One region of the Variovorax sp. DAIF25 genome, then DNA from elsewhere that is predicted to be linked to it. Evidence: predicted binding sites of a transcription regulator. Region 1 holds the regulator's gene; the other holds the start of a gene.
What was found. The regulator NrdR, encoded in region 1, represses ribonucleotide reductase genes. The targets are predictions, from matches to a motif close to CACNANATNTNGTG.
Positions count from the first base shown of each region.

Region 2: a site for NrdR is predicted at 6,528-6,541, ahead of R0232_RS05885 (ribonucleoside-diphosphate reductase subunit alpha). Genes of this name have one in related genera too.

Region 1 covers NZ_CP136636.1:4,390,989-4,405,523, reverse strand. Annotated here, with positions in the region: gene R0232_RS20425 (pyridoxal phosphate-dependent aminotransferase) at 469-1,653, opposite strand; gene nusB (transcription antitermination factor NusB) at 1,703-2,272, opposite strand; gene ribH (6,7-dimethyl-8-ribityllumazine synthase) at 2,269-2,745, opposite strand; gene ribBA (bifunctional 3,4-dihydroxy-2-butanone-4-phosphate synthase/GTP cyclohydrolase II) at 2,751-3,905, opposite strand; gene R0232_RS20405 (riboflavin synthase) at 3,943-4,590, opposite strand; gene ribD (bifunctional diaminohydroxyphosphoribosylaminopyrimidine deaminase/5-amino-6-(5-phosphoribosylamino)uracil reductase RibD) at 4,713-5,840, opposite strand; gene pilV (type IV pilus modification protein PilV) at 6,000-6,605, shown strand; gene R0232_RS20390 (PilW family protein) at 6,598-7,542, shown strand; gene R0232_RS20385 (pilus assembly PilX family protein) at 7,539-8,183, shown strand; gene R0232_RS20380 (pilus assembly protein) at 8,194-11,865, shown strand; gene R0232_RS20375 (type IV pilin protein) at 11,862-12,290, shown strand; gene R0232_RS20370 (GspH/FimT family pseudopilin) at 12,287-12,835, shown strand; gene nrdR (transcriptional regulator NrdR) at 12,872-13,315, opposite strand; gene glyA (serine hydroxymethyltransferase) at 13,340-14,535, opposite strand, start outside.
Region 2 covers NZ_CP136636.1:1,293,230-1,307,764, reverse strand. Annotated here, with positions in the region: gene ffh (signal recognition particle protein) at 1-1,134, opposite strand, end outside; gene R0232_RS05910 (cytochrome C assembly family protein) at 1,261-2,070, shown strand; gene R0232_RS05905 (PP0621 family protein) at 2,080-2,331, shown strand; gene R0232_RS05900 (two-component system sensor histidine kinase NtrB) at 2,750-4,066, shown strand; gene R0232_RS05895 (sigma-54-dependent transcriptional regulator) at 4,071-5,666, shown strand; gene ampD (1,6-anhydro-N-acetylmuramyl-L-alanine amidase AmpD) at 5,653-6,273, shown strand; gene R0232_RS05885 (ribonucleoside-diphosphate reductase subunit alpha) at 6,624-9,542, shown strand; gene R0232_RS05880 (ribonucleotide-diphosphate reductase subunit beta) at 9,757-10,980, shown strand; gene R0232_RS05875 (histone H1-like DNA-binding protein) at 11,178-11,678, shown strand; gene R0232_RS05870 (carbohydrate kinase family protein) at 11,800-12,705, opposite strand; gene R0232_RS05865 (zinc-ribbon and DUF3426 domain-containing protein) at 12,781-14,346, opposite strand; gene prmA (50S ribosomal protein L11 methyltransferase) at 14,435-14,535, opposite strand, start outside.

The DNA.
Region 1 (14,535 bases):
CGCTCAAACAGCTGCGAGTCCTGATCCGCGAAACGCTGCGCTCCTCGGCGCAGCCAGAGGGGAGTGGTTCGGGCCATCGCTGCGCTCGGCCCAGCAGATCCAACGGGCCGTCGCTTCGCTCGGCCTCAGTGAAAGATCCAAGGCCTACGCGCCAACACACCCCACACAAGGACGCGCCACGGCGCGTTGACCCTAGTCCCCTCTGGCTGTGCCGAGGAGCGCAGGAGAAAGCGGGATAAGGGCCGCAGCTGTCTGAGCGGAGCGCAGCGCAGCGAGTTCTGCGGACCCCCGCTTTCTCCGAGCACCGCAGGTTGCCCGTAGCGAAGCGAAGGGACACAGACAGCGGGGTCGCCTTTTCTTTGCCTACTTTCTTTTGGCGAAGCAAAAGAAAGTAGGTCCGCCGCCGGGCGGAATTCCCGGCCAACGGCCTCAACAAAAAAGCAGCGTCAAACCAGAAAGCCGAACCCCTCATCCAGCCAAACCACGCAACCGACCAATAGCTTCCTCAAGATGCGCCATGGAACTAGCCGTAGAGAACCGAACAAAGCGAGCAGTATCAGCAGTCCCGAAGTCGCGACCAGGAGTCACAGCCACATGCGCCCGCTTCATAGCCTCGAACGCAAAATCCCAGCTCCCCGAGATCCCGAGCCGAGCCGCCAACCCCGAACAATCGGCCCAGGCATAGAAGGCTCCATCCGGAACCACCGGAACCGGTAGCCCCAACGCCTCGAGCTGCGGAATGAACCAGTCCCGTCGCGCCTTGAATTCGCCGCGACGACGCTCGTACTCCGCAATGCTCTCCGCCTCGAAGCAAGCCAGCGCCGCGTACTGCGCCACCGTGCTCGCACAGATGAACAGGTTCTGCGCCAGCCGTTCCACCACAGGCACCAGAACATCCGGCACCACCAGCCACCCCAGCCGCCACCCCGTCATGTTGAAGTACTTGCTGAAGCTATTGATGCTGATCACGTTGTCGTCGATCGCCAGCGCCGTCTGCCCGTAGGCATCGTCGTAGGACAGCCCCAGGTAGATCTCGTCGATCAGCGTGATGCCGCCGCGCGAACTCACCACCTCGTGGATGCGCCGCAGCTCGTCGCGCGCGATCGAGGTGCCGGTCGGGTTCGAGGGCGAGGCCAGCAGCACGCCGCGGGTCTTGTCGGTCCAGGCGGCCTCGACCTTGTCGGCGCTGAGCTGGAAGCGCTCCTCGGCGGTGGTCGGGATCAGCACCGCCTTGCCCTCGGCCGCGCTCACGAAGTGGCGGTTGCAGGGATAGCTGGGGTCGGGCAGCAGGATCTCGTCGCCGGCCTCGATCAGTGTGAGGCAGGCCAGCTGCAGCGCGGCCGAGGCGCCGGCCGTGACCACGATGCGGCGCGCCGGCACGTCGACGCCGAAGCGGTCGCGATACCACTGGCTGATGCGCTCGCGCAGGTGGTCGAGGCCGGTGGCCTGGGTGTACTGCGTGGCACCGGCGCGCACGGCGCGCGCCGCGGCTTCCTGCACCAGCGGCGGCGCGGTGAAGTCGGGCTCGCCGATGTTCAGGAAGATCATCGGCCGGTCGGTGTGGGCCACCTCGCGCGCCAGCTTGCCGGCGGCCTTGGCCACTTCCATCACGTAGAAGGGCTCGATGCGCTCGGCCCGGGTCGAAATCCTCATGCGGGGTGCTTCGCGAAAGAAGAAGGATGAAGAGGAGAAGGCGACGGGATCAGGGCCGCGCCTTGCCGGTCGCGCGGTCGGCCTCGACCTCGAGCGGACGCAACTGGGGCGCGAGGCCGTTGAGCACTGCGTTCACGTACTTGTGGCCGTCGGTGCCGCCGAACTCCTTGGCGAGCTCGATGCATTCGTTGAGCACCACGCGCCACGGCACGTCGAGGCAATGCTGGAACTCGTAGACGCCGATCCACATCACGGCATGCTCGATCGGCGAGATCTCGGCCAGCTTGCGGTCGAGCAGCGGCACGATCAGCGCGTCGAGCTGCTCGGCGCCTTCGATCGAGCCGTGCAGCAGCGCGTCGTAGTGCGCGGCATCGGCCTTGTGGAAGCCCGCGAGGTCGCGCGTGAAGCTGTCGATGGCGGCCGCCTCGTTGCGGCCCACGAGGTGCTGGTAGAGCGCCTGCAGCGCGAACTCGCGCGCGCGGGTGCGGTTGGACTTGGCCGAGGCCTTGCGCGCGCCGGTGGAGGTCAGGCCGGTGCGCGTCGCTCGTGCCTTGTCCGGTCGTGCGGAACGCTGCGGCGCAGCGCCTCCCTGGTCTTCTTGGTTGGTGTCGTCGGTCATGAAAGGTCGGCCAGCAGTCGCGCCATTTCCACCGCCACGCGGGCCGCGTCGCGGCCCTTGTCGGTCTGGCGGGCGACGGCCTGCTCGAGGTTCTCGGTGGTGAGGATGGCGTTGGCGATGGGCAGCTTGTAGTCGAGCGCCACGCGGCTCACGCTCGCGCCCGATTCGTTGGCCACCAGCTCGAAGTGGTAGGTCTCGCCGCGGATGATGCAGCCCAGCGCGACCAGCGCGTGGTAGCCGCCGCGCTCGGCCAGCGCCTGCAGCGCGACCGGCACTTCGAGCGCGCCGGGCACGCGCACGTGGTGGATGTCGTTGGCGGCCACGCCCAGCGCCGCGAACTCGTCGAGGCAGGCGCTGGCGAGCGCATCGGTGATGTCGGCATTGAAGCGCGCCTGCACGATGCCGATGCGCAGTCCCTTGCCGCTGTTGCCGTCCAGCGGCTTGTCGGCCGCGCCCTGGTTTGCACCTTGCATGTCGTTCAGTCCTTTGCCAGATAGCCGGCGATCTCGAGGCCGTAGCCGGCCGCCATGCTCGGCATGCGCCGCGGCGTGCCGAGCAATCTCATCTTCTGTACGCCGCATTCGCGCAGGATCTGCGCGCCGATGCCGTAGCTGCGCAGGTCCATGCGGCCGCGCTCGGGCGCCTGCGCGGGGCGCGCGGTGCCGTCGAACTGGGCCAGCAGCTCGTGCGCCGTCTCGCCGCAGTTCAGCAGCACGGCCACGCCCCGGTCGAGCTGCGCGATGTGCGAGAGGCTGGCGTCCAGGCTCCACGAGTGCAGCGAGCGGTTGATCTCGAGCGCGTCGAGCACCGACAGCGGCTCGTGCACGCGCACGTCGACCGTGTCCTCGGGCGCCCACTTGCCGCGCACCAGCGCGAGGTGCACGCCGCCGCTGGGCTGGTCGACGAAGGCATGGGCGGTGAAGGCGCCCCAGGCGGTCTGGATCTCGCGGCAGCCGACCTTCTTGATCAGCGATTCGGTGCGGCTGCGGTGCTCGATCAGCGCCGCGATGGTGCCGATCTTGAGGCCGTGCTCGGCCGCGAACAGCTGCAGGTCGGGCAGGCGCGCCATCGTGCCGTCCTCGTTCATCACCTCGCAGATCACCGAGGCGGGCGAGCAGCCGGCCATGGCGGCGAGGTCGCAGCCGGCCTCGGTATGGCCGGCGCGCATCAGCACGCCGCCGTCGACCGCCTGCAGCGGGAAGATGTGGCCGGGCTGCACCAGGTCGGCGGCCACGGCGTTGCGCGCCACCGCGGCCTGCACGGTGCGGGCGCGGTCGGCGGCCGAGATGCCGGTGGTCACGCCCTCGGCGGCCTCGATCGAGACCGTGAAGGCGGTCGCGTGCTTGGTGCCGTTGCGCGCCACCATTGGCGGCAGGTGCAGGCGTTCGCACATCTCGCGCGACAGCGTGAGGCAGATCAGGCCGCGCGCATGGCGGGCCATGAAGTTGATGGCCTCGGGCGTGATGTGGTCGGCGGCGACCACGATGTCGCCCTCGTTCTCGCGGTCTTCCTCGTCGACGAGGATGACCATGCGGCCGGCGGCCAGTTCGGCCACGATCTCCTCGACCGGGGAGATCGGCGCGGGCGTCCGATTGGCGCGCGAGGCGCCGATCGGCGTGACGGATGCGTTCATGATGGGGCGGGGTCCTTGGATGCGGGGAATGTCGGTGTCAGGCCGGCCGGGCCGGCTGCAGCACGCCCGCCTGGAGCATGCGCTCCACGTAGCGCGCCACGGTGTCGATTTCGAGGTTCACGCGCGAACCGGCGCGCAGGTCGCCCAGCGAGGTGTTCTGCACGGTGTGCGGGATCAGGTTGATGCTGATCTCGCTGCTGCCGTCGGCCGCGTCGGCGACGGTGTTGACCGTGAGGCTCACGCCGTTGATGGTGATCGAGCCCTTGTAGGCCAGGAAGCGCGCCAGCGCCTGCGGCGCGACCACGCGCAGCTCCCAGCTCTCGCCCACGGGCTCGAAGCGGCTCACGGTGCCGATGCCGTCGACATGGCCCGAGACGATGTGGCCGCCGAGGCGGTCGCTCGCGCGCAGCGCCTTCTCGAGGTTGATGCGCGCACCTTCCTCGGTCAGGCCCGCGGTCTTGTCGAGCGACTCGGCCGAGATGTCGATGGTGAAAAGCCTCTGCGCGGGGTCGAAACTGGTGACGGTCATGCAGGCGCCGTTGAGCGCGATGCTGTCGCCGAGGCCGACGTCGTCGAGGTAGCCGTCGGGCGCCGCGATGCCGAGTCTCTTGCCGTGGGAGGAGGAGGAGCCGAGGTCGTGGATGGCGGCGATACGCCCCACGCCGGTGATGATTCCGGTGAACATCCGCGCATTTTCGCAGGTCCGGAAGGCCCGCGGCATTTCCTGGCACTTCGGGACCGCCGGCGCGGTCGCGCGGGCGTCTCGCCGGGCGGCTGTGGACGGCAGCCGGCGCGCCGCGGGCGGCGTCAGAAAGCGTCCCGGCCGGCCACGCGCGCCACGATCCGCAGGTCGGGCCCGATCATGTCGGCCGAGCGGAATGCCAGCGGCAGCGCCCCGGCCAGCGAGAGCAGCGGGCCGTCGGCGTGGATCTGGCTCGCGATGTCCAGACCGCTGCCGATCAGCTTGGGCGCGAGATAGACCAGCAGCTCGTCGACGCAGCCCTCGCGCAGCAACGAGCCATTGAGCTTGTGGCCCGATTCCACGTGCAGCTCGTTGACGCCGCGCGCCGCGAGGTCGCGCAGCAGCGCGGGCAGGTCGACCTTGCCGTGGGCATTCGGCAGGCAGCTGACCGTGGCGCCGCGGGCCTCGAGCGCCGCGGCGCGGGCTTCGTCGCGCACCGCCGCGTAGATCCAGACCGTGCGACCTGCTATGAAAAGATGAGCGTCGGGCGGGGTCTGCAGGTGGCTGTCGACGATCACCAGGTGCGGTTGGCGCGGCGTCTCGACCAGCCGTACGTCCAGGCGCGGGTTGTCCTCGAGCACCGTGCCGACGCCCGTCAGCACCGCGCTGGCCCGGGCGCGCCAGGCGTGGCCGTCGGCGCGCGCGGCCTCGGCCGTGATCCATTGGCTCACGCCGTTGGCGAGGCCGGTGCGGCCGTCGAGCGAGGCCGCGACCTTCATGCGCACCCAGGGAGTCTTGCGGACCATGCGCGAGAGGAAGCCGAGGTTGAGTTCGCGCGCTTCCTCGGCGCCTGGGCCCACCTCGACCGCCACGCCCGCCGCGCGCAGCCGCTCGAAGCCCTGGCCCGCGACCAGCGGATTGGGATCGGCGAGCGAGGCGACCACGCGGCCGATGCCGGCCGCGATCAGCGCGTCGCAGCACGGGCCGGTGCGGCCATGGTGGGCGCAGGGTTCGAGCGTGACGTACGCGGTGGCGCCCGCGACCGGATGCCCCTGTGCCGCCGCATCGCGCAGCGCCATCACCTCGGCATGCGGGCCGCCGGCCTTCTGCGTGTGGCCCTGGCCGAGCACGCGGCCCTGCGCATCGGCGATCACGCAGCCCACGCGTGGGTTCGGGTCGGTGATCAGCAGCGCCGACGCGGCCAGGCGCAGGGCGCTCGCCATGTGCTGCGCGTCGTGTTCGGGGGAGGGCATGGAGGCTTCGCGAGGAAAAGTTGACAGGGGTGCGTCGGGATCATACGAGCGGCGCGCGAATGCGGATGGACGGCGCGGCGCTCGCGCCCGGTGCACTCGTACGCTTGCCGTTCGATCGCGAGACACGCGACACCGGAAGAGAACAGGGGGAGGACGGATATGGCAAGGTCGAATCGAACGGCGCATGCCGCCGCGGGCTTTTCGCTCGTGGAGGTGCTGGTGTCCATCGCGCTGCTGAGCCTGGGGCTGCTCGGCGCGGCGGCCATGTTGCTGCAGGCGGTGCGCGCGAGCGGCGAGGCCGCGAACTTCGGCGCGGCGCTGAACCTGGTGCGAGAGCTGTCGGAGAAGACGCGGCTCAACCGGGCCGTGGCGGGGCGGCGCGATGCGGCCAATGGCTACCTCGTGGCGCAATGGACGGCAGGGTCTGCCGCGGGCGAGGCGGGCGTCACCGATTGCGCGGCGGCCGGCGCCGCCTGCAGGCCCGAGGACCTCGCGCGCTGGGACATGCAGGCATGGAAGCGCCGCGCCGCGAAGGCCCTGCCGGGCGCGCGCATCACGGTCTGCTTCGACGGCAATCCATGGAACGACGCAGCGGGTGCCCATGCCTGGGACTGCGAGGCCGACGGACCGTTGCTGGTCGTCAAGCTCGGCTGGTTGCCGCGCAACGCGAGCGAGGCGCAGCATCGCGCGGGGGCATCGGCACCGCCGCGGCTCGCGATGCCGCTGATGCCCGCGCAGGCCAGCGAGGGGCCGCGCGGTGGCTGAGCGTGTCGAACCCGCAGGGCGCGCGCGGCTGCGTGGCGTGTCGCTGGTCGAGCTGATGGTCGCGCTGGCGCTCGGCCTGGTGGTGGTGCTCGCGGCCATGCTGGCTTTCGGCGGCAGCCGGCAATTGTTCGTCGCCGAGTCCGAGGCCCGCACGGTGGAGGAGTCGCTGCGCTTCGCCGCCTTCGTCGTGCGGCGCACGGTGCGGCAGGCCGGCTATGCCGATCGCGCGGCCGGCGATACGGTCACGGCCGCCGGGAGCGATCCCCTCGACCTCGACATCGTCGGTGCTCGCAACACGCGCGTCGGCGCCAGCGGCGAAAGCTATGGGAGGCACAACGCACGCGGCGTGAACGACAGCGATTCGCTGCTGGTGCGATTTGCCGGCAGCTCGCGCACCGACGACGACGGCAGCGCCACGGAGGCCGACGGCACCCTGGTCGACTGCATGGGTTTCGCGCAGCCCGCGCCGAGCGCCGGCACCGCCACGCCGGCCGACCGGGCCTGGAGCATCTTCCATGTCGCCGAGGCGGCCGACGGGGAGCCCGAGCTCTATTGCAAATACCGCGGCGACCGGCGCGGCAACTTCCGGTCCGAGCCGCTGGCGCGCGGCATCGAGGTGTTCCGCGTGCTGTTCGGCCGCGACCTCGATGGCGACGGCACGCCCGAGCAGTGGCTCGATGCCGCGCAGCTCGATGCGGTGGCGGCCACGTCGTCGCTGGGCCACGCGGCCTGGCGCCAGGTGGTGGCGTTGCGCATCGGGATGGTGGCGCGCAGCGCACGGCCGGGCCACTGGCCCCGGCCCGAGGAGGCGCAGCTCTATCCGCTCGGCCCCGAGTTCCCGGCGGCGCGTTTCCGGCCCGCGGCCGACGGGCGGCTGCGGCGTGTCGCGAGCTTCACGGTGGCGCTGCGAAACAGCCAACGCGAGGCCGCGCCATGAACCGGTCTTCCGCCTCTCGTGGCTTCTCGCTGATCGTCGTGCTGATGCTGCTGCTCGTGGTGTCGGTGCTCGGCCTCGCCGCGGCGCAGAACGCGCTGGTCGGCGAGCGCATCGCGCGCAACGACCGCGACACCGAGGTGGCTTTCCAGGCGGCCGAGGCCGCGCTGCTCGATGCCGAGCGCGACGTGCTCGGGCCCAACGACCATGCGGCGCAGCGGCTGTGCCTGTTCGACGGCCGCGATGTCTCGGCCTTCGTCGTCGATTGCGCCGGGACCGGCACACGGCTGGGACTCTGCGCGGCCGCGCCGGTGGGCGACCCGCCGGTATGGACGCAGGTCGATTTCGCACCCGATGCGAGCCGGTCGGTGGCCTATGGCCGCTTCACGGGGCAGGTCTATGCCACCGGTGCCGGTGGTCTGTCCGTGCGCGCGCCGCGCTATGTCGTCGAGGCCCTGCGCAGCCGGGGCAGCGGCCCGCAGGGCGTGCTGCACAGCGCGAGCGCGGGCGTCGCGACGCATGTCTTCCGCGTCACCGCCATCGGCTTCGGGCCGCGCGAGGAGACGCGGGTGCTGCTGCAGACCACGCTGGCCAAGCCGTCGGCGAGTCCCGGCTGTGCCGACGCTTCCTCTCCTTCCACCTGATCGGACTGTCATGCCCTCGTTTCGCGCATTCATCGTGTGCATCGCCCTCGTTTTCTGTACGACGTGGAGCGCGCCGGCAGGGGCCGGCATCGCATCCACGACGCCGCCAGATGCGCTGCTGACCAGCGTGCCGGTCCACGCGCTGGCCGGTCAGCCCGATCCCAACATCGTGATCGACCTGTCGATCAAGGCCTCGAACGCGGGACCGGCGTACCTTGGCGGCTTCGAGCCCGCCAAGGTCTACGAAGGCTATTGGGATGCGAAGGGCTGCTACGACTACCTGCGTGTCGAGGGCTACTTCCGACGCACGGCAACGGCCACCACGCTCGCCGGTGGCGAGATCGCCTGCCGCGGCCAGTGGAGCGGCAATCTGCTGAACTGGGCCACGGCATCGCCGCTCGATCAGCTGCGCATGGCGCTGACCGGCGGCGACCGCGTGGTGGACAGGCCGGAGCGGACCGTGCTGCAGCGAGCGACCTGGCCGATCGGGGCTGGCGTCGAGCTTCCCGTCAAGACCGTGCGCGGGCATCTGGAGCGGTTGACTCCGCGCAGCGGCCTTCGCGCGGACGACACGCTGCGCATCCGGAACTGCGGGGATCGGCTGGTCGTCGATGCGGACACGCGCACCGATGCGGACCGCGGCTGCGTCTCGGCGGCTGGGGCCGAACTCTACTTCGCGCGCGTCGAAGTCTGCGCCGCCGACGAGGCCGCCGTGCGCCGCGATCTTTGCGCCGCCTATCCCAGCGGGCATCACAAACCCGTGGGCGCCTTGCAGGCCCATGCGGGCGACGCGCGTTTCGCCGTGTTCGGCTACCTGCCTGGCAACGATCCCAGGCGCCATGGCGGTGTACTGCGCGAAGCGATGAAGTCCATCGGGCCGGAGAAGACCGATGCCGCGTTCGACCGGGTCGAGAACCCGCGGGCCGAATGGGATGCGCGCACCGGTGTGTTCCGTGGCGACCCCGCGGGCACCGCGCAGGGTGTCATCGCGGCGGTGAACCGCTTCGGACGCTCGGGCGACTACGCGCGCTTCGATCCCGCGGGCGAGCTGTTCCATGAATCGCTGCGCTACCTGCAGGCGAAGCTGCCGATGCCCGCGGACCCGGTGCTCGGGAACTGCCAGCGACATCACATCCTGAACATCGGCGACCTCGACACCGGGCGTGATGGTTTGGCGCCGGGCTCGGGCAGTGCGGCCTTCTCGCCCGACACCGCGTACTGGGCCCGGCTCGTCGGTGCTTTCGAGAATCGGAAGGCGGGCGCGGCCCATGGCGCCTTCGGCATGGCGGGACTCGCCTACTGGGCGCACACGCAGCGGATCCGCGGCGACCATCCCGATGCGCGCGTGCAGACGTTCGCGATCGACCTGGATGCCGACCGCAGTGCCGTGGTGGGCATGCGCCAGCGCGGCAGCGCACCGTATCTGGCGGCCAAGTACGGTGGATTCGTCGACCGCAACGGCGACGGCAATCCGTTCCGGACCATCGCGCTCTTCGGAGCCCCGGATGCTGCGGGCATGTCGGCGCAGTTCGGCAACGCCGAATGGGCGGAAGGGCTCGACCATGACGGGCAGCCGATGCCGGCCAACTACTTCCTCGCCAGCGATGCGCGATCGACGGCGGATGCGTTGCGCCGCGTGCTTCGCCGTGCCACCGCGCCGCCGCTGGGCGCGAATGCCACAGCTGCGATCTCCTCGAACGCGGTGAGCGCGGCCGGCGCGAGCCTCTATCGCTCGCGCTCCGACAGCCGGCGCTGGGCTGGCACCTTGCTGTCGCTTCGCCTGTTCACCGATCCCGACACGGGCGCCTTGCGCGTGGCCGACACGCCGTCGTGGGATGCGGGCGCCTTGCTCGATGCACGCGTGGAGAAATCCGGTGCATCGGCGCCGCGAAAGATCTTCACGCTGTCGACGGCAGGCGACGGCATTCCCTTCGAATGGGAGGCGCTCGACGAGCCCTTGCGGCGTTCGCTGCGCACGGCGACCGAACCCGCATCCCCGATGCCTGCCGGGGCCACCGACACCCTGGCCCGCGACCGCCTGAACTACCTGCGCGGCGAGCGCCGAAACGAAGCCTCGTTCGCGGGCGGCCGCTTCCGCGTGCGCGACTCGGTGATGGGCGATGTCGCGCATGCGGCCCCGGTGTACGTCGGCGCGCCCGATCCCGCCCCGCGCGAGGCCGGCTACCCGGCGTTCCTCGCCACGCATCGCCAGCGCGAGCCCGCGGTCTATCTGGGTGCCAACGACGGCATGCTGCATGCCTTCTCGGCGCGCACGGGCGAGGAGCTTTTCGGCTACGTCCCGCGACTGCTGTTTCCCGCGCTGGGCCAGCTCGCGCAGCCCGGTGGCGCGCATCGCGCCTATGTCGACGGCACGCCCACGGTGGCCGAGGCGCGCATGGCGAACGGCCCGTGGAAGAGCGTGCTGGTCTCGGGCCTGGGCGCGGGCGCCACCGGTGTCTTCGCGCTCGATGTCAGCGATCCGCGGGCCTTCTCGGCCGACAAGGTGCTGTGGGAGTTCGGCAGTGCCGACGACCTCGACATGGGCCACCTGATGCAGCCGCCGCGTATCCTGAAGTTCCGCACCAAAGCCGCGACGGCGGGCCGCCCGGCCACCCATGCCTGGTTCGCGGTCGTGCCCTCGGGCTTCAACAACCGCAACTCCGAGAAACGCGCCGCGCTGTTCCTGCTGTCGCTCGACAAGCCGGCCGGAACGCCCTGGCGGCGCGGTCTCGACTATCACAAGATCCTGCTGCCCCGGCCCGCCGCTGACAGCCTGGTCAATGCGCTCGCGAGCGCGCCCGGCGACCATGCGGCCGACGACGGAACGGTCCGCTGGCTCTATGCCGGCGATACCCAGGGCAATCTGTGGAAGTTCGACTTCGAGCGCGATGCGCCCTGGAGCGAGGCCAACGCGCTCGGCTTCGGCGGTGCGCCGCTGATGGTCGCGATGGACGGCGGCGCGGGCAGCCGGCGCCAGCCGATCACGGTGCCGCCGGAAGTGGGGCTCGGGCCCGGCGGCGGTGGCATCGTGTTGTTCGGCACCGGTCAGTTCGTCGAGCCGGCGGACCTCGGCGCCTCGCGGCGCGGCGTCCAGACCGTGTATGCGGTGCAGGACACGGGCACGCCGATCCGTGCGGGCGAGGCGCGGACCCAATTGGCGTCGCGGCAGGCACGGCCCATCGAGGGCGGGCTGACGGCCATCGAGGGCCAGGCTTTCGTCTACGGCGCCTTCGACCGCGCGACGACACGGCGGCGCGGCTGGTACCTCGACCTGCCGGCGTCGCGCGACCAGGGCGAGCGCCAGGTCGAGCGGTCCGTGCTGGCCGACGGCCGCCTGTTCTTCAACACGCTGATTCCGCCGCAGGCGGCCTGCGGCGAAGGCGGTGGGCGCAATTGCGCCGTGGACGCGATGACCGGCCTGTCCAAGGGCGGCACCTGCGCGCCCTCGGAGGCGGGGCTGCTCGGTGCGCCTTTCGTGGTCCAGCAGGGCGATGCGTCCTACGGTGCCGCCGATCCGGCCGGTCGGCGCGTCGAGACGCGGCGGCTCTCGGTCCTCAGCCCCGGCACCCGCAAGGGCACGGCGGTGTCGGTCGCGCAGCCGCCCGACGGTGCCACGGTGTCGCGCCGCGCCGGCCGTCTCAACTGGCGCCAGGTGCCGGACCCGCAAAGGACACGGCCATGATCTCCCGCCACGGCCATCGAGCGGGCGCGGCCCTCGGATGGAGCCTGGTCGAAGTGCTGATCGCGCTCGCGATCGTCGCCATCCTCGCGGCCATCGCCTTTCCCTCCTACGTCGATGCGGTGCACCGGGGCTGGCGCGCCGAGGCGCGGTCGGCGCTGCTCGCGCAGATGCAGCAGCAGGAGCGCCACTTCACCGTCGATGGCCACTACCGGCGCTACGAAGGCGATTCCGCCGAGAGCGGGCAGGGCGGCAAGTACCTCGTGCGCAGCGAGCACTGCGACGGCCAGCGCAGCCTCGACGACTGCCTGCGGCTCTCGGCGCGGCTCAAGCCCGGCTTCTCGGACCCGCCGGTCGGCAACCTGTGGCTGGACAGCACGGGCGGCCGCGGCTGCGATGGCGCGCAGCGTGCGCGGTGCTGGCAATGAAGCGCGCGGGACGCTCGCGCGGGCTCACGCTGATCGAGCTGCTCACCGTGATCGCCATCGTCGCCATCCTGGCCGCCGTCGGCGTGCCGGGTTTTCGCGCGCTGCTGCTCCATCAGAGGCTGGCAGCCGCATCGCAGGCCTTCGTGGCAGCGCTCGGGATGGCGCGGATCGAGGCGATCCGACGGGGCGAGCCGGTCAGCGTGCTGGCCGAAGGCGGCGCGGGCTGGGATGCGGGCTGGGTGGTGGTGGCCGATGCCGGTGGCGACCACGCACCGCGCGTGCTGCGTCGCTTCGACGGGCTGCCGCCGGGCATCGCGGTCGACCGGGAACTGGGCGGCGGGTTGGCGCAAGGGGTGCACTACGACGGCAACGGCTTCTCGCGGCGGGTGCGCCATGCGGGCTTCGGCGCGGGCTGCCTCGCGTTCAGGGCCGAGACGGGGCGGCGCGCGGCCATCGTCCTCTCGGCGTCGGGGCGGGCCCGCAGTTGCAACCCCGACCGGGCGGGGGAATGCGGAACGGGTGTGTGCGGGCAGGGCGGCGGGTAGCGGCCGTCCCTCGGCCCGGCGTTGACACGCCGCGGCTCAAATGTCGCGCAGCAACTGACGGAACTCGTCCACGTCCTCGAAGCTGCGATAGACCGAGGCGAAGCGCACGTAGGCCACCTTGTCGAGCTTCTTGAGTTCGCGCATCACGAGTTCGCCGACCTTGGTCGACTCGATTTCGCGCAGGCCGCTGGCGAGCAGCTTCTGTTCGATGCGCAGCAGCGCGTTGTCGATCTGCTCGATGCTCACCGGCCGCTTGCGCAGCGCCAGCATCATCGAGGCGCGGACCTTGGTCGAGTCGAAGTCGGCGCGGCTGCCATCCTTCTTCACGACGACCGGGAAGTTGACGTCGGGGCGCTCGTAGGTGGTGAAGCGCTTGTCGCAGGCACCGCACTGGCGGCGCCTGCGCACGAAGTCGGCGTCTTCCGAAACGCGGGTCTCGACGACCTGCGTTTCGAGATGACCGCAAAAAGGGCATTTCATGCGGTCAGGGCTTCTTCTTCGGGGTCAGCGGTAGACCGGGAAGCGGCTGGTCAGCGCGTGGACCTTGGCGCGCACGGCGTCGATGTTCGCGGCATCGCGCGGGTTCTCGAGCACGTCGGCGATCAGGTTCGCGGTGATGCGGGCCTCTTCGTCCTTGAAGCCGCGCGTGGTCATGGCCGGCGTGCCGACACGCACGCCGCTGGTCACCATCGGCTTCTCGGGGTCGTTGGGGATCGCGTTCTTGTTGATGGTCATGTGGGCGCTGCCCAGCACGGCCTCGGCTTCCTTGCCGGTGATGCCCTTGGCGCGCAGGTCGACCAGCATCACGTGGCTTTCGGTGCGTCCGCTCACGATGCGCAGGCCGCGCTGCGTGAGCGTTTCGGCCACGATCTGGGCATTCTTGACCACCTGTTGCTGGTAGGCCTTGAACTCGGGCGACAGCGCTTCCTTGAAGGCCACCGCCTTGGCGGCGATCACGTGCATCAGCGGGCCGCCTTGCAGGCCCGGGAAGATCGCGCTGTTGATCGCCTTCTCGTGCTGCGACTTCATCAGGATGATGCCGCCGCGCGGGCCGCGCAGGCTCTTGTGGGTGGTCGAGGTCACGATGTCGGCGTGCGGCACCGGGTTCGGGTAGACGCCCGCGGCCACCAGGCCGGCGTAGTGGGCGATGTCGACCATGAAGATCGCGCCGACGTCCTTGGCCACCTTGGCGAAGCGCTCGAAATCGATGCGCAGCGAGTAGGCCGAGGCGCCCGCGATGATCAGCTTGGGCTGGTGCTCGTGCGCCTTGCGTTCCATCGCGTCGTAGTCGATGGCTTCGTTGGCGTCCAGGCCGTAGCTCACCACGTTGAACCACTTGCCGCTCATGTTGAGCGGCATGCCGTGGGTCAGGTGGCCGCCTTCGGCCAGGCTCATGCCCATGATGGTGTCGCCGGGCTTCAGGAAGGCCAGCAGCACGGCCTCGTTGGCCGACGCGCCGCAATGGGGCTGCACGTTGGCCGCTTCGGCGCCGAAGATCTGCTTCACGCGGTCGATGGCCAACTGCTCGGCCACGTCGACGTGCTCGCAGCCGCCGTAGTAGCGTTTGCCCGGGTAGCCCTCGGCGTACTTGTTGGTGAGCTGCGAGCCCTGCGCGGCCATGACGGCCGGCGAGGCGTAGTTCTCGCTCGCGATCAGCTCGATGTGGTGTTCCTGGCGCGCGTTTTCGGCCTGGATGGCAG
Region 2 (14,535 bases), 3.1 Mb from region 1:
TTCCTTGCGGCGGATGTCGCGCTCGGCGCGCGTCATGTCGGCCTCGCTGGCCTTGGCCGCCATCTGGGTGGGCAGCTTGTCCATCAGGCTCGAGAGACCGCCCATCTGCTTCATCTGCTGCAGCTGGCCGAGGAAGTCGTTGAGGTCGAAGCCCGCGCCGCTCTTGACCTTGGCCGCGAGCTTCTGCGCCGCCGCCACGTCGACGCCGGCCGTGACCTGCTCGACCAGCGCGACGATGTCGCCCATGCCCAGGATGCGGCCCGCATGGCGCTCGGCGTCGAACACCTCGAGGCCGTCGATCTTCTCGCTCACGCCCGCGAACTTGATCGGCACGCCCGTGACCTGGCGCACCGACAGCGCCGCGCCGCCGCGCGAATCGCCGTCGGTCTTGGTCAGGATGATGCCGGTGAGCGGCAGCGCCTCCTTGAAGGCGCGCGCCGTGTTGATCGCGTCCTGGCCCTGCATGGCATCGACCACGAACAGGGTCTCGACCGGGTTCAGCGCACCGTGCAGTTGCTGGATCTCGGCCATCAGCACCTCGTCGATCGCGAGCCGGCCGGCCGTGTCGACCAGCAGCACGTCGAAAAAGTGGCGCTTGGCGTGGTCGAGCGCGGCGCGCGCGATGTCCAGCGGCTTCTGGTCGGGCGTGCTCGGGAACCATTCGGCGCCGGCCTGCTTGGTGACGGTCTTGAGCTGCTCGATGGCGGCGGGCCGGTAGACGTCGCCCGAGACCGTGAGCACCTTCTTCTTGCGCTTCTCGATCAGGTGCTTGGCGAGCTTGGCGGTGGTGGTGGTCTTGCCGGCGCCCTGCAGGCCGGCCATGAGGATCACCGCCGGCGGCTGGGCCGCGAGGTTGATGTCCGAGACGCCCTCGCCCATGGTGGCGGCGAGCTCGCGGTTGACGATGCCCACCAGCGCCTGGCCCGGCTTGAGCGAGCCCAGCACTTCCTGGCCGAGCGCCTTTTCCTTCACGCGGGCGACGAAGTCGCGCACCACGGGCAGCGCCACGTCGGCTTCGAGCAGCGCCATGCGCACTTCGCGCAGCATGTCCTGCACGTTGCTTTCGGTGATGCGCGCCTGGCCGCTCATCGTCTTGACGAGGCGGGAGAATTTTTCGGTGAGAGCGCTGGCCATGGAGGGGATGCCTTGCTTGCTGCCCCGCTGCGGCGGGACGGATGGGAGAAGTCGCGGGAGACGGGTAGGAGGGAAGCTGGCGCGCGGCACCCGGAAATGCAAGGGTGAGCGGCTAAACTCCGATCGATGATTTTAGCGATCCCCTCCCCACTCGGCGTGGCGCTGGGCATCGCCGCCGCGGCCGCCTACGGTTTTGCCGCCGCCGCAGGCGCCCGGCTGAGCCGGCAGGCCACCCAGTGGGCGCTCGGCCTGGCCTGGCTGCTGCATGCCGCGGTGCTCGGCCATGGCCTGGTCGGCCACGAACCCCGCTTCGGCTTCGCGCCCGCCCTGTCGGTCACGGCCTGGCTGGTGCTCACCGTCTACGCGGTCGAAAGCCGCATGTACCCGCAGCTGCAGGTGCGCCGCGCGCTGGCCTGGCTCGGCGCGGCGGCGGTGCTGCTCGCGATCCTCTTTCCCGGCACGCCGCTGCACGTGTCGGCCTCGCCCTGGCTGCCGCTGCACCTGGCGCTGGGCATCGCCTCCTATGGGCTGTTCGCCGCCGCGGTGGTGCACGCCTGGCTCACGACCCGCGCCGAGAAGCAGATCCGCCTGGCCACCGAACCGCAGGGCGGCGTGCCGCTGCTGACGCTCGAACGCCTCACCTTCCGCTTCGTGACGGCCGGCTTCGTGCTGCTGTCGGCCACGCTGCTGGCCGGGCTGCTGTTCAGCGAACAGCTCTACGGCGCCGCGGGCCGGGCCTGGAAGTGGGACCACAAGTCGGCCTTCTCGGTGCTGGCCTGGATCAGCTTCGCGGTGCTGCTGATCGGCCGCGCGCGCTTCGGCTGGCGCGGTCGCACCGCGCGGCGCGTGCTCTACGCGGGCTCGGCGCTGCTGCTGCTGGCCTACGTGGGCTCGCGCTTCGTGCTCGAAGTGGTGCTGGCGCGTCCGCCGGCCTGAAGACACCTCATGAAATACCTTCTCGTCCTCGCGGTGGTCTGGGTCGCGATCTGGCTCTGGCGCAAGAACCGCCGCGAAGAAATGCAGGAGCGCGCCGCCCGCACGCCGCGTCCCGCCGCGCCGCCCGCGGTGGGCGCGCCGCAGGCGATGGTGCGCTGCGCCCACTGCGGCCTGCACCTGCCCGCGAGCGACGCGGTGCGCGGTACCGACGGCACCCCCTACTGCAGCGCCGCGCACCGGCAGGTCGCCGAGCGCGCCTGAACGGCGCCGAGCCGGCTTCGTCGCAGCGATGGGCAGCAGCTCCTCCCTCTGGGCCAGCGGCGAACCGGTCACCGACTGGGACGTGCTGGAGCCCGGCGCGCGCGAGAGCGCCGCGCTGCTGCGGCTGTGGCGCGGTTTCATGGGCGCGCGCTGCTTCGTCGCGCTGGTGCTGGTGCTGCTGCAGGGCGTGAGCTTCGCGCTCGGCCAGACCATGCAGCCGGTGGCGGTGGTGCTGTCGGCGAGCTACCTCGCGGCCGCCGCGCTGGGTGCGCGCTATGTGCATTTCGAGCCGCCGATGCGCGGCTTCGGCGCCGCCTGGATGCTGAGCACCGGCGTCGACCTCGCGGTCTTCGCGGCGCTGCAGGTCACGCAGGGCGGCAACATCAACTACACGCCGCTGTTCGCGTTGCCGGTGCTCATGAGCGCGGTGCTCGGCACGGTGATGGTGAGCATGGGCACCACCGCCACCGTCACGCTGCTGCTGCTGGCCGATGCCGCCTGGCACTGGGTGCAGCAGCCCGGCGACTCGCCCGCGCGCTTCGTGCAGGCGGCGCTCACGGGCACCGGGCTGTTCGTGGTGGCGCTGCTGGCGCACGAGCTCGCGCGCCGGCTGGCGCGCGAAGAGGCGGTGTCGCAGCACAACCGCAGCAGCGCGCAGATGCAGGCACAGGTCAACGACCTGGTGATCGAGACGCTGAGCGAAGGCGTGCTGGTGATCGATGCCGAGGGCCTGGTGCACGCGGCCAACCCGGCGGCCGACGCGATCCTGGGCCAGGGCCTGGGCCAGTTGCGGCTGCCCTTTCCGCTGCATGCCCAGCCGGCCTGGCATGCGCTGGCCGCGCTGGCGCGCCAGACCTATGCGCGCCGCGAATCGCAGTCCGAGGAGATCCCGGTCGCGCAGGCGCGCGGCGCGGCGCGCGAGGTGCGCGTGCGCACCCGCCTCACGCCCTCGAGCGACCAGCGCATGGGCAGCCTGTGCGTGATGTTCCTGCAGGACCTGCGCGAGCTCGAGGCCCGCATCCGCACCGAGAAGCTGGCCGCCATGGGCCGCATGTCGGCCGCGGTCGCGCACGAGATCCGCAACCCGCTGGCCGCCATCACGCAGGCCAGCGCGCTGCTCAACGAGGACCTGACCGACCCCGCGCACCGCAAGCTCACGCACATGGTGCAGCACAACGCGCAGCGCCTGGCGCGCATCGTGGACGACGTGCTCGACGTCTCGCGCGCACGCCAGCAGCGCGTGCTGTCGCTCGGCGAGCAGGTGGTGCTCGACCCCACCGTGCAGGCGCTGACCGAGGAATGGATGCGCCAGACCCAGCGCAAGGGCGTGACCGTGGTGCTCGACGCGCCGGGCGTGGAGGTGCGCTTCGACGTCGAGCACCTGCGCCGCCTGCTGGTGAACCTGCTCGACAACGCGGCGCGCTACGCGAGCCTGCGCGAGGGCGCGATCCAGGTCGTGACCACGCTGCAGCGCGCGGGCAGCCCGGGCCGGCCGACCCTGCAGGTCTGGAGCGACGGCGCACCGCTCGAACCGGCCGTGCAGCGCCACCTGTTCGAACCCTTCTTCTCGTCGGAAAGCCGCTCGAGCGGACTGGGCCTGTTCCTGTGCCGCGAGCTGTGCCGGCGCCACGGCGCGGCCATCGGCTACGAGCGGCGCGCGCTGGCGGGCGAGGCGCCCGAGGGCAACGAATTCTTCGTCGGCTTCGCCGCGAGCGAAAACCGGCTGACACAATAGCGGCGTGAGCAGCTCCCATCCGCCCTCCCAGCGTCCCGCGCAGATCCTCGTCATCGACGACGAACCCGACCTTCGCACGCTCTACGAACTCACGCTGCTGCGCGAAGGCTACCGGGTCGAGGCCGCGGGCAGCGTCTCCGAAGCCTGGCAGCACCTCGAGGCCACGCGCTTCGACGCCGTGATCACCGACATGCGACTGCCTGACGGCCAGGGCATGGAGATCATCCAGCGCATCCAGAAGAACCAGCGCAGCGAGCGCTGCGTGGTGATGACCGCCTATGGCTCGGCCGAGAACGCGGTCGAGGCGCTGAAGGCCGGCGCCTTCGACTACCTCACCAAGCCGGTCGACCTGAAGCAGTTCCGCGCGGTCGTCGCCTCCGCGGTGCAGGCACAGCAGCCGCCACCGGTCGCGCAGGCCGCGGCGCGCCCGGCCAAGGCCGCCGATGCGAGCGACGGCACGTCGGCGCTGGCCGCCGCGGGCAGCGCGGGCGCTTCCGCGCTCGAGCGGCTGGTCGGCGATTCGGAGCCGATGCGGCTCGTGAAGTCGCGCATCGCCAAGGTGGCGCGCGGCATGGCGCCGGTGCTGGTGCGCGGCGAATCGGGCACCGGCAAGGAGCTGGTGGCGCGCGCGGTCCATGCCTGCAGCCAGCGCAGCGACGGCCCCTTCGTCGCGGTGAACTGCGGCGCGATTCCCGAGAACCTGCTCGAGGCCGAATTCTTCGGCGCGCGCAAGGGTTCGTACACCGGCTCGGCGCAGGACCGCGACGGCTACTTCCAGGCCGCGCGCGGCGGCACGCTGTTCCTCGACGAGATCGGCGACCTGCCGCTGGCGATGCAGTCCAAGCTGCTGCGCGCGATCCAGGAACGCAGCGTGCGGCCGATCGGCTCCACGCAGGAAGACGCGGTCGACGTGCGCATCGTGAGCGCCACCCACAAGGACCTGCACAGCGAGGTGCAGGCCGGCCGTTTCCGGCAGGACCTGTTCTACCGGCTCAATGTGATCGAGATCGCGGTGCCCGCGCTGCGCGAACGCCGCGAGGACCTGCCCGCGCTGTGCGTCGCGCTGCTCGCGCGCATCGCGCAGGACGGCGGGCTGCCCGCGCCGCGCCTGTCGGACGCGCTGCTGCGGCAGCTCGCGCAGCATCCGCTGCACGGCAACGTGCGCGAGCTCGAGAACCTGCTGCACCGCGCGGTCGCGCTGTACGACGGCGACGAACTGCAGCTCGACCTGATGGATGGCGCAGGCGGCGGCTGGATGGCGGCCGCGCCCGGGCCTGCCGCGCCGCAGGCCACGAACACCGCGACGACTGCGGCGGCGCTCGCGCAGCCCGAGGCCTTCGACGCGAAGCCCGTCGTGGCCGCACCGCCGCCCGCGCCGCGCCCCGTGGTGCCCACGCCGCTGCCCTCCGACCTGCAGGCCTACCTCGATCAGCAGGAGCGCGAGATCCTCGTGCGCGCGCTGCACGAGAGCGGCTTCAACCGCACGGCGGCCGCCGCGCGTCTGGGCATGAGCCTGCGCCAGATCCGCTATCGCATCGCGCGCCTGGGCATCAACACGCCCAACGGCGACGATGGCGCGAGCAGCCATGTCGACGACTGAAGACGGCCTGCGTGCCGCCACGGGCGATGCGCTCTGGCGCGACGGCTGGTACCGCTTCGCGAAGCCGCTGCCCTCGCCCAACTTCGGACCGCGACCCGCGCCGGCACGCGAGCGCATCGACCTCGTCGTGCTGCACTCGATCAGCCTGCCGCCCGGCGAGTACGGCGGCGACGCGGTGCAACGGCTCTTCACCAACCGGCTCGACTGGGACGCGCATCCTTACTTCGAAAGCATTCGTGGGCTCGAGGTGTCGTCGCATTTCTACGTGCGCCGCAACGGCGAGCTCTGGCAGTTCGTGAGCGGCGACGACCGCGCGTGGCATGCGGGCGTGTCGTCGTGGCGCGGCCGGGACAACTGCAACGACGACTCGATCGGCATCGAGCTCGAGGGCCTCGAGGGCGGGCCGTTCGAGGACGCGCAGTACGAGACGCTCGCGAGCCTCGCGGCGGCGATCGCGCAGCACTATCCGATCGCGCACATCGCGGGCCACGAGCACATCGCACCGGGCCGCAAGCAGGATCCCGGCGCCGGCTTCGACTGGCATCGGCTGCGCGATCATCTCGGCTGGGGTCCACACATGTTTCCCTCGCAGGTGGTGGAGCGCTAATTTTTTCAATCGCTGCACGCCGTGCGATGCCCTGGGCTCGCAGTGCAGCAATCGCTCCATTCGCAAGCGCGATGCGTAGCAACCATGCGCCTTGCAGGCCCAAATCGGCTCGCAAGCCGCATGGAGCGTGGGTTGCGAGAGGATGATCCACTGTTCATGCGGCATGGATGGCCGCGAAGCGCGAAAACAGCTTTCTCCTCCCTCTTGAAGCCTGAAGGAAAACGCTACATCTAGTGGGTTGTACACCCCCCGCACCCTAGATATAGTGTGTCCCGGCCGGCCTCAGAGCCGACGAAGCGGCCCCAGCAGCGCCGCTCATCCAACAAGAATTGCCAACCGAGAGGAAGCGAATGCAAACAGCACTGAATACACCTACCGCCGCGCGTGCCATCCCCTCCACGCCGCCCCAGTCCCCCCGCGACACCGCCGGTTCGCCCACCGGACAGAACCTCGCGCACTACCAGATCATCCGCCGCAACGGCGCCGTGGTCCCGTTCGAGCCGAACAAGATCGCGATCGCGATGATGAAAGCCTTCCTGGCCGTGCATGGCACCCAGGGCGCGGCCTCGGCCAGCGTGCGCGAGACCGTCGACGCGCTGACCCAGGCCGTCGTGAAGGCGCTGGTGCGCTCGCGTCCGGGCGGCGGCACCTTCCACATCGAAGACGTGCAGGACCAGGTCGAACTGGGCCTGATGCGCGGCGGCCACCAGGAAGTGGCGCGTGCCTACGTGCTCTACCGCGAACGCCGCACGCAGGAACGCGCGAAGCAGGGCGAGCAGGATGTGCAGGTAGCGGCCCCCGCGCTGCACGTGCTCGACCGCGGCGAACGCGTCGCGCTCGACCTCGGCGAACTCAAGGGTCTGATCGAGTCGGCCTGCCAGGGCCTGGGCGACAGCATCACGGCCGCGCCGATCGTGGCCGAGACGATGCGCAACCTGTACGACGGCGTGCCGCTCGACGAGGTCTACAAGGCCTCGATCCTCGCGGCCCGCACGCTGATCGAGAAGGATCCCGACTACACCTTCGCCACCGCGCGCCTGCTGCTGCACACGATCTTCAAGGAGATCGTCGGCCGCGAAGTCATGCCGGCCGACCGCGCCACCGCCTACGCCGACTACTTCCCCTCGTTCATCAAGAAGGGCGTCGAGAACGAGCTGCTCGACGAGAAGCTGCTGCAGTACGACCTGCCCCGCCTGGGTGCGGCGCTGAAGGCCGAGCGCGACAACCAGTTCGACTACCTCGGCCTGCAGACCCTGTACGACCGCTACTTCCTGCACGTGCGCAAGAGCCGCATCGAACTGCCGCAGGCCTTCTTCATGCGCGTCTCGATGGGCCTGGCGCTCAACGAGATCGACCGCGAAGCCCGTGCCATCGAGTTCTACGAAGTGCTGTCGTCCTTCGACTTCATGTCGAGCACGCCGACGCTGTTCAACAGCGGCACGCTGCGCTCGCAGCTGTCGAGCTGCTACCTGACCACCGTGCCCGACGACCTCGACGGCATCTACGAGTCGATCAAGGAAAACGCGCTGCTCTCGAAGTTCGCGGGCGGCCTGGGCAACGACTGGACCCGCGTGCGCGCGCTCGGCAGCCACATCAAGGGCACGAACGGCGAATCGCAGGGCGTGGTGCCCTTCCTCAAGGTGGTCAACGACACCGCCGTGGCCGTGAACCAGGGCGGCAAGCGCAAGGGCGCCGTCTGCACGTACCTCGAGACCTGGCACCTCGACATCGAGGAGTTCCTGGAGCTGCGCAAGAACACCGGCGACGACCGCCGCCGCACGCACGACATGAACACCGCCAACTGGATCCCCGACCTGTTCATGCGCCGCGTGATGGAAAAGGGTTCGTGGACGCTGTTCTCGCCCTCGAACGTGCCCGACCTGCACGACCTGTTCGGCGCCGACTTCGAGAAGGCCTACGTCGCCTACGAAGAGAAGGCCGCGCGCGGCGAGATCAAGCCCAGCCGCACCGTGCAGGCCACCGACCTTTGGCGCAAGATGCTCACGATGCTGTTCGAGACCGGCCATCCCTGGATCACGTTCAAGGACGCCTGCAACGTGCGCTCGCCGCAGCAGCACGCCGGCGTGGTGCACTCGTCGAACCTCTGCACCGAGATCACGCTGAACACCAGCGACACCGAAACCGCGGTCTGCAACCTCGGCTCGGTCAACCTGCTGCAGCATCTGAAGGACGGCAAGGTCGACCAGGAGAAGCTCAAGAAGACGATCTCGACCGCGATGCGCATGCTCGACAACGTGATCGACATCAACTACTACGCCGTGAAGAAGGCGCGCGACTCGAACCTGCGCCACCGTCCGGTCGGCCTGGGCCTGATGGGCTTCCAGGACGCGCTGTACGACCTGCGTATTCCTTACGCCTCGCAGGAAGCCGTGCAGTTCGCCGACGAATCGATGGAAGCGATCTGCTACCACGCCTACTGGGCCTCGACCGAGCTGGCGCGCGAGCGCGGCAAGTACTCGAGCTACAAGGGCTCGCTGTGGGACAAGGGCATCCTGCCGATCGACTCGCTCGACCTGCTCGAGAAGGCACGCGGCGGCTACGTCGAGGTCGACCGCTCGTCCACCCTCGACTGGGACGCGCTGCGCGCCAAGATCAAGGCCGACGGCATGCGCAATTCGAACTGCGTGGCCATCGCCCCGACCGCGACCATCTCGAACATCATCGGCGTGGACGCCTCGATCGAGCCCTGCTTCGGCAACCTCTCAGTCAAGTCGAATCTGTCGGGCGAATTCACCGTGATCAACCACTACCTGGTGCGCGACCTCAAGCGCCTGGGCCTGTGGGACGACGTGATGGTGATGGACCTGAAGCACTTCGACGGTTCGCTGCGTCCCATCGACCGCGTGCCGCAGGACGTGAAGGCGCTCTACGCCACCGCGTTCGAAGTCGAGACGACGTGGCTGGTGGAAGCCGCCGCGCGCCGCCAGAAGTGGATCGACCAGGCGCAGTCGCTGAACATCTACATGGCCGGCGCCTCGGGCAAGAAGCTCGACGACACCTACAAGCTCGCATGGCTGCGTGGCCTGAAGACCACCTACTACCTGCGCACGCAGAGCGCGACGCACGCCGAGAAGTCGACGGTGCAGTCGGGCCGCCTCAACGCGGTGTCCTCGGGCAACGACGCACCGTCGGGCATGAGCGCACTCGAGGCAGCGGCCGCCGCGGCGAAGGCACAGATGAGCGCGATCCCCGCGACCGACATCGCCTTCTGCGGCGTCGACGATCCGACCTGCGAAGCCTGCCAGTGATGCACGCAGCGCACCGCGAACACAGCGCGGTGCGCTGCACTACGAAGAGTGAGGTGCATGCGATGTCGTGCGATGACGGAGGCCACTTGAAGGCATTGACCGACATCGCGCGATGCATGCGAGCAACATAACAACCACATAAATGGAGTGCGATGTGAACGAGCACTTTGCAACTCACATCGTTGCTCGGATAATTTGAGCATTGGATTTTTCTATGTTGACCTGGGACGAAGAAGTCAAGCCCTCCTTGCCAAAGGACATGCAACAAGGTTTGCATCACCACTCCTCGACCGGCGCTGCCGCCGGCCGTGCGGTGGATGTGTCGGCTTCATCGATGGCACAACCTTCGCTGCAACCCGTGCAGCAGCCTGCCCGCCAGGCCGCGCCCGCATCCGTCGGCGCCAGCGCTCCGGCTGAAACGCGCCGCGTCAGGGCCGCCGACAAGCGCATCATCAACGGCGAGACCGACGTCAACCAGCTGGTGCCGTTCAAGTACAAGTGGGCGTGGGAAAAGTACCTCGCCACCTGCGCCAACCACTGGATGCCGCAGGAAGTGAACATGACGCGCGACATCGCGCTGTGGAAAGACCCGAACGGCCTGACCGAAGACGAGCGCCGCATCGTCAAGCGCAACCTCGGCTTCTTCGTCACCGCCGACTCGCTGGCCGCCAACAACATCGTGCTGGGCACCTACCGCCACATCACGGCCCCCGAATGCCGCCAGTTCCTGCTGCGCCAGGCCTTCGAGGAAGCGATCCACACGCACGCCTACCAGTACATCGTCGAGTCGCTCGGCCTGGACGAGAGCGAGATCTTCAACGCCTACAACGAGGTGCCGTCGATCCGCGAGAAGGACCAGTTCCTGATTCCGTTCATCGACGCGATCAGCGACCCGAACTTCAAGACCGGCACGCACGAGACCGACCAGACGCTGCTCAAGTCGCTGATCGTGTTCGCCTGCCTGATGGAAGGCCTCTTCTTCTACGTCGGCTTCACGCAGATCCTCGCGCTGGGCCGCCAGAACAAGATGACCGGCGCCGCCGAGCAGTACCAGTACATCCTGCGCGACGAGTCGATGCACTGCAACTTCGGCATCGACCTGATCAACCAGCTCAAGCTCGAGAACCCCGGCCTCTGGACGGCCGAGTTCAAGGCAGAAATCAAGGCGCTGTTTATGCGCGCCGTCGAGCTCGAGTACAAGTACGCCGAAGACACCATGCCCCGTGGCGTGCTCGGCATGAACGCTTCCATGTTCAAGGGCTATCTGCGCTACATCGCCAATCGGCGCGCGCAGCAGATCGGCCTCGAAACGCTTTTCCCGAACGAGGAAAATCCGTTCCCGTGGATGAGCGAGATGATTGACCTGAAGAAAGAGCGCAATTTCTTCGAGACCCGCGTGATCGAATACCAATCGGGTGGTGCGCTCTCCTGGGATTGAATATTTCGATAACAATAAATGAATTCAAGAATTGCCCTTGCCACCGACTGCGCCGAAGAGCGCGGCATGGATGAGGGCTCAGGTGTTCATGGTGCTGGAGCACGGAATCCAACACCATGAATCACTCCAGCGCTACCAACATGCGCGGAGTGCTTCAATAGGTTGATTTTTTCAACTTGATCAAGGAGAAAACAGAAATGGCAACTGCAAAGAAAGCACCGGCTAAGAAAGCCGCAGCGAAGAAGGCTCCGGCCAAGAAGGTCGTAGCGAAGAAGGCTCCGGCCAAGAAGGTCGCCGCCAAGAAGGCTCCGGCCAAGAAGGTCGCTGCCAAGAAGGCTCCGGCCAAGAAGGTCGCTGCCAAGAAGGTAGCCGCGAAGAAGGTCGTCGCGAAGAAGGCTCCGGCGAAGAAGGCAGCTCCGGCGAAGAAGGCCGCAGCGAAGAAGGCACCGGCGAAGAAGGCCGCTGCCAAGAAGGCGCCTGCGAAGAAGGCTGCCGCCAAGAAGGCCCCTGCCAAGAAGGCTGCGGCCAAGAAAGCCGCGAAAAAGCCCGCTGCCAAGCCTGCCGCTGCTGCCAAGAAGCCTGCTGCGAAGAAGGCTGCCAAGGCACCCGCCAAGGCCGCTGCTGCGCCCGCTCCCGCTGCGCAGACGACGCTGAATCCCCAGGCAGCCTGGCCGTTTCCCACGGCCAGCAAGCCCTGAGTTTTCTCGGCAGCCCTGAAAAGGCATCAAGCCCGGCACCGCAAGGTGTCGGGCTTTTTCATTGGGCCAAGACGATCGCGAAACGACCAGGCGGCGGCATCCACCGCCGCGCCATCGCCCGTCAAGCCAGGCCGAGTGCCTGGCGATCGACCTGGTAGTTCTGCGGGCCGCGCTGCGCGATCTTGAGCGCGCCGACCTGGTTGCCGAGTGCCGCGCACTGCGCGAGCGGCCAGCCCTTTTCCAGGCCGAACAGCAGCGCGCCGCGCCATGCGTCGCCGCAGCCCGTGGGCTCGATCACCGCGGTCGGCACCACACCCGGCACGTGCTCGCGTTCGCCGTTCGTCCACACCTCGCAGCCCTCGGCCGCGAGCGTGACCACGAGGCCGCGCACGCGCTGCGAGATCTCCGCCAGGCTCCAGCCCGTGCGCTGCGACAGCATCTTGCCTTCGTAGTCGTTGACCACCACCCAGCTCGCGAGCTCGACGAAATGCTTGAGCGCCTCGCCGTCGAACATCGGCAGGCCCTGGCCCGGATCGAACACGAAGGGAATGCCGGCGGCCGCGAACTGCTCGGCATGCTGCAGCATCGCCTCGCGGCCATCGGGCGCGACGATGCCGAGCCGGATGTCCTCGCGCGCCGCGACCTTCGTGATGTGCGCCTGCTGCATCGCGCCCGGATGGAAGGCCGTGATCTGGTTGTTGTCGGCGTCGTTCATGATCATCGCCTGCGCGGTGAAGGTGTCGTCGAGCTGGCGCACGAACTCCGTGCTGATGCCCAGCGAGCGCATGCGCTCGATGTAGTCGGCGCCATCGCTGCCGAGCGTGGCCATCGGCAGCGCGGTGCCGCCGAGCGCGTTGAGGCTGTAGGCGATGTTGCCAGCGCAGCCGCCGAAATCGCGGCGCAGGCCCGGCACCAGGAACGACACATTGAGGATGTGCAACTGGTCCGGAAGGATCTGGTCGGCGAACCGGCCCTCGAAGGTCATGATGGTGTCGAAGGCGAGGGAACCGCAAATCACTGCTGCCATGGGCTGATCCGTTGAGGTGAGGAAAAGAAAAAAGGAAAGAAGGCGTGGAGGCGAAACCGGCGGCTCGCCCCAGGCCTAGGGATAGAAGGCTTCCACGCGATAGCCAGCGATCGGCGGCAAGGCGTCCGCCTCGGATGCCGTCAGCGTCATCGGCAGCGAAGCCGCGCGTTCGCCGCGCGCCGCGAGCACCACAGGCGCGCCATAGTCCGACGGCGAGAGCACGCGCCGCACCACGGCACGCTCCTGCGTGTCGAGCAGCACCAGCTCGATCGACGGCATCGCGAGCGGCACCGTGGCGTTGCTGCGCAGGTTGAAGCTGAAGCGGTAGTCGTTGCCGCCGCTCTTCTCGCGCGCGAAGGCGGCGCCCTCGATGACGATGTCGCCGATGCGGCGCAGCGGCGCGAGCTCGCAGCCCGTCGCCTGGCACAGCGCGGCCAGTGCGGGGCGCAGCGAAGGCTGGCGCGCGACGATGCCGTCGCGCTCGTGCCGCAGGACCTGCACGGCGAGCAGCAGGCCCGCGAGCACCGCGAGCGCGATCAGCCCGCGGCGCGTGCCGATGCGCTGCCAGAGGGACTTCGGCCGATCGTCGCTCTCGTCGTCGTCCGCCTCGTCGGTGAAGCGGTGCGCCGCGCGATCCTCGGTCTCGTCCGCCGCGTCGAGCACGGAGGCGAAGGGCAGCAGCGCGGGGTCTTCGCTCTTCGCTCGCCCTTCTGGTTCGTCGCGTTCGTCGCGCGCCTTGGTGCTGGCGGCGATCTTGGCCGACCTGGCGCGCGCTCTGCGCAGCGCCTTCTGCATCTGCAGCTGGTCCTTGTCGTCACCCGCCTCGGGCGCATCGGCGTCGTCGCGCTCGAGCTCGGTGTCCTCGTCGCCGTCTTCGTCGGAGCCGGAACGGCGCAGCGTTGCGAAGCCCGCGGGCTTGCCACTCGCCGGCGCCGCGACCGCATCGGATCGACGCGTCCACACCGCGGGCAGTGGCGGCACCGGTGCGGGCGGCGGCGATGGCGGCGCGGCGAGGTTGAGGTCGATGTCGGGAAACGGCGGCAGCGAACTCGGCGGCGGCCGCCATGGCGGCTCGCGCGCCTCGAGGTCGGACCAGGGCTCGTCGGCGACGATGCCGTGCGCGGGCAGCGTGAAGTCCGCGCTGTCGCGCACCTCCGGGGACTGCGGTGGCGCGGGTGGTGGCGACGGCTCGGGCTGCACCGGCGGCGGATCTTCGTTGACCTCGTCGTCGAGGAAGTCGGACTCCTCGACCTGCGGCGGAGCCGGTGCGAAGGAAGGCGGCGCCGACAGGCCGTCGAATCCGCCGGCCGGCTCTTGCGGCGGCGCTGCGCCTTCGTCGGCACGCGCATCGAATCCGAAGCCGGTGTCGATGGAAGGGGCCGCGGGCGCTGGCGGCGTCGAAGCCTCGGGTTCAACGGGCTCCGCGCTCGGCGCGACTGCCGGCACCGATGGCACCGGTTCCTGCGGCGGTGCGACACCACCCGGTCGAGCCACCCCATCGGGCGTCTCGTGCAGATCGAGCGTCGCATCGAACACATGGCTGCAGCGACCGCAACGCACCCACCCGTCCGAGATCCGGAGCTGGTCGCGCACCACCTTGAAGGTGGTGGCGCAGGCGGGGCAACGCGTGACGAGGCTCATGAGGGGGCGATTGTAGGGTTGGGCCCTCGGCGCGACGTGATGCCGGCAGCGCCGTTTGCGCCGGGCCGCGGCCCCGGCGCGAACGCGTTCAGCGGCGTGCCGTCATGAGGATCCAGCCGTCCTCGCTGTCGCTGACTTCGAGCGCCACGTAGGGCGCGTACGCTTCCTTCAGCTCGTCGGCCTGGCGCT